Regions from separate parts of the Dietzia sp. IBK-p2-15D genome, predicted to be linked through region 2. Evidence: riboswitches for the same ligand, from Rfam matches in the RefSeq annotation. Region 2 holds a riboswitch; the other holds the start of a gene.
What was found. A riboswitch is a leader RNA that binds a small molecule or an ion and turns the genes downstream of it on or off. The one in region 2 is predicted to bind cyclic di-AMP.
Positions count from the first base shown of each region.

Region 1: linked by a shared signal. The riboswitch ahead of AC3DEV_RS15225 (C40 family peptidase) and the one ahead of AC3DEV_RS14335 (transglycosylase family protein) in region 2 are both predicted to bind cyclic di-AMP.

Region 1 is NZ_JBYMTK010000013.1:79,988-84,209, forward strand. Features, by position in the region: gene AC3DEV_RS15215 (glycosyltransferase family 4 protein) at 1-169, opposite strand, end outside; gene AC3DEV_RS15220 (NlpC/P60 family protein) at 324-1,493, opposite strand; gene AC3DEV_RS15225 (C40 family peptidase) at 1,665-2,276, opposite strand; cyclic di-AMP (ydaO/yuaA leader) riboswitch at 2,289-2,437, opposite strand; gene AC3DEV_RS15230 (hypothetical protein) at 2,517-2,735, opposite strand; gene AC3DEV_RS15235 (DEDD exonuclease domain-containing protein) at 2,890-4,222, shown strand, end outside.
Region 2 is NZ_JBYMTK010000011.1:99,211-103,432, forward strand. Features, by position in the region: gene AC3DEV_RS14320 (DUF2771 family protein) at 1-503, shown strand, start outside; gene AC3DEV_RS14325 (cold-shock protein) at 512-913, opposite strand; gene AC3DEV_RS14330 (hypothetical protein) at 1,029-1,316, shown strand; cyclic di-AMP (ydaO/yuaA leader) riboswitch at 1,498-1,655, shown strand; gene AC3DEV_RS14335 (transglycosylase family protein) at 1,664-2,299, shown strand; gene AC3DEV_RS14340 (hypothetical protein) at 2,397-2,597, opposite strand; gene AC3DEV_RS14345 (helicase-associated domain-containing protein) at 2,700-4,222, shown strand, end outside.

The DNA of each region.
Region 1 (4,222 bases), on a different contig from region 2:
CCAGATAGGGCTTGGCGGCGTCGTACTCCGCCGATTCGCCACCCCGGAACGTCGAGGCGAGCACCGCGACGTCCGTCGGGTCCAGGTGGCTCAGATACGTCTCCAGGTACGACTGGATCCCGCCCGGGCGCGGCGGGTAGTCGTTGGTGATCAACAGCGTCTTGGTCATCGGCTCCGAGCCTGCCACACAACCCGGCCCGCCTCGGCCCCGCCCGGTGCGTCGTCCTCGTCGGGAAGGGGCGGAGCGCGATCGGGGACGGCCGGTGTCTGCGCGGGGCGGCCGTGCTTGGCCGGGTCGGCCAGGTCGGGCGGGTCGGGCGGAGTCAGTAGCGGCGGATCCCGTGGATCGGCATCGCGTCGACCTGCTCGAGGCGGACCGGCACACCGTAGGTCGGGGCGTGCAGGACCAGACCGTCGCCGGCGTACATCCCGACGTGGGTGGCGCCGGGGAAGTAGATGACAAGGTCACCGGGCCGGATGTCGTTCATCGCCACCGGGGCGCCCGCGACCGCCTGCGCCTGGCTCGCCCGGGGCAGCGCCTTGCCCTCCTGCGCGTACGACCACACCATGAGACCGGAGCAGTCGAACTCGGACGGGCCCGTCGCGCCCCACGAGTAGGGCGCGCCCAGCCGGGAGAGTGCGACTCGGAGCGCCGCGGAATTGACGTCGTCCACCGGCGGGGCAACGTACCCCTCCGGCACCACCGGTCCGCCGATCCAGAGATCGCGTTGTGCGTCCGACAGTGCGTCGACCCGGCGACGGACCTCATCCATCCGTACCCGCATCTCCTCGGTTCGGCGGGCGAGCGCGTCGGTTCGCTCCTGCGCGACGCGGGCCGCGTCCCGGGCCTCGGCCGCGGAACGCGCGGCCTCCTCCCTGAGCTGCACCGCCTCCCGCGACGCAGCTCTGGAGGCGTCCAGTGCACTCGTGGTGGCCCCGGACAGTCGGCGCAGCGTGTCGAGCCTGTGGACCAGGTCCCGGGGGCTCTCGGCGAGCACCGCTGCCCGTGTGGCTCCGGTGTCCCCGCCCCGGTACCGCATGGTCGCGAGGTGATCGACGGTGGACTGGTCCCGGCGCGCGGTGCCGTCCGCGAGGGCGGACCGTCCGGCTGCGACCCCGGCGGCGCGTTCGAGGCGGACGCGCTCCCCGTTGGCGCGGTCCAGTTCCCCGCGAGCCAGGTGGAGTTCCTCCCCCAACGCCCCCGCCTCCTCGGACAACCGGGCCAACTCGGCCAGGTCCTCGCTCATCTCGCCGGGCACCGCCGTGGCGGATGGCGTGGTGGACGGGGCGGCCGACGACGGTGCGGGTGTAGACGGTGCGGGTGCAGACGGGTCCTGAGCAGGCGGGGTCGCCGGACCCGGGACAGGCGCCGTGGTCGCGGTTGGCGACGACCGGTCCGGGGTGGTGGTCTGCGCTCCGGCCGGCGCGGGACCGAGGGTCAACGAGGTGGTCACGGTCGCTGCGATCGCGAGCACGCTGAGGCTGCGGGTCATCTGGTGTCGTCGAACTCTCGGATCCGGGTCACGCAGGGCGCGGGCGCCCAGCCGACGCCTACGGTGGAATCGGGTACCCGAGAGGGGATGTTACAGACGACAGACCCCGCCGGTGACCGGTTCGAGACCGGACGCCGACGGGGTCTGCGGAGGTTCGGGGAGCGACCCGACTCAGTAGTAGCGGGTCGCACCGTAGAACGGCATGGAGTCCACCGGCGCGTAGCTCACCGAGGTGCCCGAGTACGGGGCGTGGACGACCTGGCCGTTGCCGGCGTAGATCCCGACGTGGCTGGCGCCACTGTAGAAGGCGACGATGTCGCCGGGCTGCAGGTCGGCCTTGGAGACCTGGGTGCCGCCGCCGATCTGGGCCTGGCTGGTGCGCGGGATGGAGATCCCCGCCTCCTTGTAGGCCCACGAGGTCAGACCGGAGCAGTCGAACGAGTTGGGGCCGGTAGCGCCCCAGACGTAGGGCGAGCCGACCCGGGTGGTGGCGGCGTCGAGGATGCGCTGGCCGGTCGAGACCACCGGCGCGGGGGCGGCGAACTCGACGGGCGCCGCCTGTGCCTGGGCCTGGGCCAGGCCGGCCGGGAGCTCGATGCCCTCCGGTAGGTCGAACGAGACCTGGTTCGGCACGCCGGGCAGCCGCAGCTCGACGGGGACGTCGACGGTGACGGGTGCGGCGGCGGCGGTTCCGGAACCGGCGACAGCGGCTCCGGCTGCGAGCAGGCCGGCGGCGGCGACACGGCGGCCGGTCGAGCTGGTCTTGATGCTGTGGGCTCCCACGAAGACTGTTCCTCTTTCTTCCTGCGGCACCGACCGGGTTAGCTGACGGGTTCGGACACGGAAGTCTGTCCTACGCTTCGGACCTGTAGGCCCTCGTGCGATTCACCCCAGTGGATCTTGGTTCCCCGGTGCGCCCTTCGGCGCTTAGGTGTGACCCCGGCTCCCCGCCGGCAGGCGGGCGATGACTTCCGAGGTCTCGAAAAGGTTACGAAACCGTCTCGTCGAAGTCCAGTTCATCGCTCACGCGGCGACGTCAGCCCCCAGAATCTCGACCGTGGAGACCATTCCGACCTCGCGCAGGACGTCGATCGCCTCGCGGACCTCCGGGTCCAGAACATAGCCGCACGACTCCGGAGAAAGCTCGTCCACCTGCGGTTTTCCGGCGTCGAGAACGGCGATGATGCACCCGTCACATGCGGCGGGTCCTGCGGGACACCGCACGCAGTCCATCGTGAACATGATCTACCTCACACTTCGTCCTGGGCGTGTTGCCCGTTCGTTATCGAGCCGCGATCCGGGCCCGGGGTGGTCGTACTGCGGGGCACCCTAGGGACAAGGTCCGACAACCACGGCGGGGCCGGCCGTGTCGGAGGGCGGGGCTACCGTCTCCGGCATGCCCCGATCCCCCTCCCCCGTCTCGAGCGGGGTGCAGGCAGCTTTCGACGATCTCGAGCCTCTGCTGTCCGACGTCACGTTCGTCGTGGTCGACCTGGAGACGACGGGCACCCGGACCGGAAGCGACGAGATCACCGAGATCGGCGCGGTACGCGTTCGGGGCGGCGAGGTGCAGGCGGAGCTGTCGACGTTCGTCTCGATCGACGGTGCCCTGCCCGGCCACATCAGCAGACTGACCGGGATAGCTCCGGACGACCTCGTCGGTGCCCCGAGTCTCGGCGAGGTGATGTCGACGTTTCTCGAATTCTCCCGCGGGGCCGTCCTCGTCGCCCACAACGCGCGGTTCGACCTGGGGTTCCTGCGGGCCGCCGCCGCGTCGACCGGGCACCCGTGGCCCGATCCCCCGTCGCTCTGCACCCTGGCTCTCGCGAGGCGGGTGCTGCACCGCGGGGAGACACGAGGCCACCGGTTGGGAGTCCTCGCCGCGCACCTGGGGGCCACCGTGGAGCCCAATCACCGGGCCCTGCAGGACGCCCGCGCCACGGTCGACGTGCTCCACGCACTGATCTCGCGGGTCGGCGACTGCGGGGTCTCGACCCTGTCGGAGTTACGGGCCTACGACGGTCGCCTCTCCCCGGAGGTGAGGCGGCGGGCCGCCATGACCGGGTCATTGACCGAGGGGCCCGGTGTCTACGTGTTCCGGGACGACGCCGGTGGCGCCCTGTACATCGGCTCGTCCGGCGCGGTCCGCAGACGGGCCCGGTCCTACTACTCCGGCGGTGACACGCGCGGACGGATGCGCACCATGGTCGGGCTGGCCGACTCGATCGACTCGGTCGCGTGCGCCCACCTCCTCGAGGCGTGGACCGTCGAGGAACAGCTCATCGACTCGCTTCAACCCCCGTTCAACACCCGGTCGCGGAGCCCTCGCCGCGGCTGGTGGCTCACGCCCCCCACCGGCCGCGCCACCCGCCCGAAGGTCGTGCGAACCCCGGACGACCCCGCCGCCATCGGGCCCTTCCGGCGCGCCGAGGACGCCCGGGCCGCCTGGGAGGACCTCCTCGGCGTGTTCGGCACCGCCCCGGGATCCGATCGCTGGGCGGCGCTGGCGGAGGGACGGGACTCCGGTCCCCTGCGGGATCTGGTCGACCGCGTGGAGGTACTCGCGGCCGAGGGCGCGTTCGAACGCGCGGCCAGGCTCCGCGACAGGACCGCAGCCCTCGTGCGGGTCCTCTCCCGACGGCAGGAACTCGCCGCAACGGCATCGCTGCCCGAGATCGTTCTCGCACAGCCGGCGCCGCGCCGGACGTGGGCGGTCGCGGTGGTGCGCC
Region 2 (4,222 bases):
CCCGCAACGAGACCCCGTCGACCGGCTCCCGTATCCGTCCCATCACCTGGGCGATCGCGGCGTGGATGATCATCATGATCGCCGCGATCGTCGGCGCCTGGCAGGGTTCGGAGGCCCGATACGGTGCACTACCCGAGGTGACCGTCGCGAGCGATCGCAGCCAGGTGACCGTGCTGCCATTCACCGCGACCGACCTGGACGGGAACACCTTCACCAATCCGGTCGGCGAGTTCCGGGTGCAGGATGAGGACATCCTCACCGTCCGGCTGCCCGGAGAGCTGCGTGCGTCGACGATGGACGTCTACGAGATCCGCGCCGACGGCTCCCGCGACTACACCGTCGAGGCCGGCGGGCCGGGCCAGCTGCTGGTGCCCGTGACCACCCCGGAGGAGGGCCGGATCGAGGGCCTCGCCATCCGTGCGGTCGCGATCGTCTATGCCGCCGACGGGTCGGAGTCGATCCTCAACGGCGAGTGGTCGGTGCGCTTCACCTACGCCGACTGATCCGTGGGTCAGGCGTCCAGCTCGCGCGCGACCGCGCGGAGCACCGACGCCACCCGGCCCGAGACCTTGGCCTCCGGCCGGTGACCACGGCGCAACTCGGGCTGGACGGTCGACTCGAGCACCTTGATCATGTCCTCGACCATCCCGTGCAGCTCGTCCGCCGAACGTCGGGGCCCGCTCCTCGGGGCCCGCTCCTCCGCGACCGTCGGCTCGTCGTGGACCACCACGCGCAACGCCTGGGGGCCGCGGCGCCCGGAGACCATGTCGAACTCCACGCGCTGGCGCGGACGCAACGTCTCGACCCCCGCGGGCAGCGCCTCGGAGCGCACGTAGACATCCTCGCCACCCTCCTGGGACAGGAAGCCGAAGCCCTTCTCCGCGTCGTACCACTTGACCTTGCCGCTGGGCACCGCGAACCACCTTCCGACCGGACGCGGCATACGCGACCGACAACCATGACTGATGCCCCGAGACTACCCTCGTGCGCGTTGGTGCCCACCGCGAGGCGAGCGGTAACCTCCCCGTGTGACCGCCGACGATCGACGCCCCGCCGACGACCCCTGGACACCTGACGCCGCGGCGTCCACCCGGGCAGCCGACCCCGTGCGGCCACGACGCCGGGGCCTGTTCGTGACGGCGCTCGTCATCTTCACGATCGGGGTGCTGTTCACCGTCGCGGCGGCGCTGACCCCGTTCGTGCTCGGCCGCGACGCGCCGACCCTCCTGTATCTCGGCGCGATGCTGTTCACGCCGGTCGGGTTCCTGCTGGGGCTGCTCTACGCCATCCTCGGCTCGCGACCGCCCTCGGTGTGATCAACCACACCCTCCCGCGAACACCGCTGGTAACGAGCCGATAACGGCACGCACGTCAGCCCCAGACTGCCTCGGTTTATTTCAGAATGGTGACGATCCGGCATCGGACCGCTACAGTTTCGTAGCAGACTCGTCAGCGAGTCGGCATCGGACGCACCTACCGAACCCCGCCCAGCGGCCGATGCCACAGTGACCATTACCCGGGCGGGGACGGGGGACCCGACAGGGCCCACCACGGGCCCGGCGACCGATGGTCGCCTTGGGGTGAAGCCGCCACCGGCGGCCGGACGCACTCGTCCGAACCCGACAGCTCACCCCGTAGGCACAGAGTGAAAAGGACTGACGACATGACCTCTTACACCGGACGCCACCGTGCCGCCGCCGCCTCCTCAGCGCCCAGGAACGCTGTGAAGGTCGTCCTCGCGGGCACCGCGTTCTCCGCCGCCGGCCTGGCCCTCGCGCCGGCCGCCAACGCCGCCCCCGACTCCGACTGGGACCGCCTGGCCCAGTGTGAGTCCGGCGGCAACTGGGGCATCAACACCGGGAACGGGTACCAGGGCGGCCTGCAGTTCTCGCCGAGCACCTGGGCCGCCTACGGCGGTACGCAGTACGCCCCGACGGCCAACCAGGCCACGCGCGAGCAGCAGATCGCGATCGCCGAGAAGACCCTCGCCGGTCAGGGCTGGGGCGCCTGGCCCGCCTGCTCGGCCAAGCTGGGCCTGAACTCCGCGCCGACCCCGCGCGACCTGTCCAACCCGGCGCCCGCGCCGGCCCCGCGTGCCCACGCCCCGGCCGCGCCCGCCGCCCCGGAGGCGGTCACCGCCGCCGATCACGTGGCGACCTTGTCCTCCTTCGCCGAGGGCCGCGGCATCGTGCTGCCGATCGCCGACACCTACGAGGCCAACCGGGACGCCGTCGACGCCGCCTACGCCGGCAACCAGGACCTGGTGGACGGCTTCTTCGCCACCTACCTGGCCAACTGACGCGTCACCCGCGCAGCCCCGGTCCACGGACCACGAGGAAGGGCCGCCACCCCCTGCAGGGAGTGGCGGCCCTTCCTCGTGTGTGAGTGCGTCGCGCTCAGCGGGTGCGGACGGTCCTGTTGACCACCGTCTCCGGGTGGAGGTAGCCCAGCCGATGCTGCGGCAGCGGGAAGGTCTCCTGCCCGAAGGGGGACAGGCCTCCCGCGACCAGCGCGGCGAGTTCGGTCACCGGGTGCTCGCCGAACGAGGCGTCGGGCCATCCCGGGTTGTCATGGGTCAGATTCTTCTTGGCAGCCACGTGTCCAGTGTCTCACCTCGCGGGCGTCCCGTCAGCATCCGGGTCGTATCGGACCCGGACGGTCCTCACCGCCGCCGCGATCTCACTAGGCTGGGACGGATCATGCCGAGTTCCCGAGCCTCCTCCCGCCGTGTCGCCCCCCGCCGTGCTGGTTCCCCCGGTGCCGCCGGCGACGAGCCGGACTTCCCCGCGTGGCTGGCCGGACTGTCCGATGACGCGCTCGTCCGCGTGTGCGAGTCGCGTCCAGATGTGGCCACCCCTCCCCCGGCCTCGATCGACGTGCTCGCGTCGAGGCTGCGGTTGCCGGCGTCCACCGCCCGCGCGCTGGGGACCCTGACGTGGCCGGAGCTCGTGGTCCTGGCCACCGCCGCCGCGGTGGGAGCCGATTCCGGGACGGTGCCGCTGGGCGCGGTGTCGGGCCGATTGGGTGTCGACGACGACGAGCCCGTCTTCCACGCCGCCCTCGCCCGTCTCCGCGACCTCACCCTGCTCTGGGGCGGAGGGGACCATGTCCGGATGGTGCCCGTCACGGCGGTGGCCGTCCGGTCGGCCCCGGTGGTGGCGCCGCACCCCGGCGAGCCCGCGGGCGCCGCCCTCGACGTCGCCTGGGGCGGCCTGTCCGCTCCGGCGGTCGGGGTGCTCGAGGCGATCGCCCGCGGGCGCACCCCCGTCGGGGCTCTCGGCGCCGGGGCGTCGGAGCCGGTGCGTGCCGCCGCGACCGAACTGGCCGGCGCGGGGCTCGCGGAGGTGACCGGTGGGGACGACGGCGAGGTGGTCGTCCCGCGTGCCCACGCGCTGGACCGGGCCCGCCACGGCGCCCGCGACGAGGGATCGTCGCTGCTCCACGCCCCTGCGTGGGCCGCTCCGAGGGCCGGGGCGGCCGCGGGCGGGGCGGGCCGGGTCGACGCCTCCGGCGGCGTCGCGGCCCTCGAGCTGCTGCACCGCTGCGACTCGGTCCTCTCCGCCCTGTCGACCGCCCCGGCCGCCACCCTCAAAGCCGGCGGTGTCGGGGTGCGCGAACTGCGGCGGGTGGCCCGCGCCTCCGGCCTCGTCGAGCGCGAGCTCCCCCTGCTGCTCGAGGTCCTCGCGGCCGCGGGACTCATCGCGGTCGGCGACGCCGACGTCGGCGACGTGGCCTTCGACTCGGTGTGGGCGCCCACCGAGGCCGCCGACGTGTGGTCGGCCCGCGAACCCGCACGCCGCTGGGCCGAGCTCGTCCTCGCGTGGTGGTCCATGCCGCGGACGCCGTGGAGGGTCGGGTCCGAGATCGAGGGCGGCGGCACCGTGCCCGCACTGGGTGAGCCCATCGGCCCGCCCGGACCCACCGAACGGATCCGGGTCCTGAAGGCGCTGGCCGCCCTGGACCCCGCAGCGGAGCCCGACGCCACACTGCTGACGGAGGTGGTGCGCTGGTCCTCGCCGGTGTGGTTCTCGCGTGCGGGTTCCCGGCCCGTGGCCGAGACCGTGGCGGAGGCGCGTCTGATGGGACTCGTCGTCGGGACCACCGCCACCAGCGCGGCCAGGGCCCTCGCCGGCGACACCCACGCACCCGTCGCCGGAGCCGCCACCCACACCGCCACCACCCATGACGGCACCCCCGCCCCCGGCGTCGAGGACCTCGAACC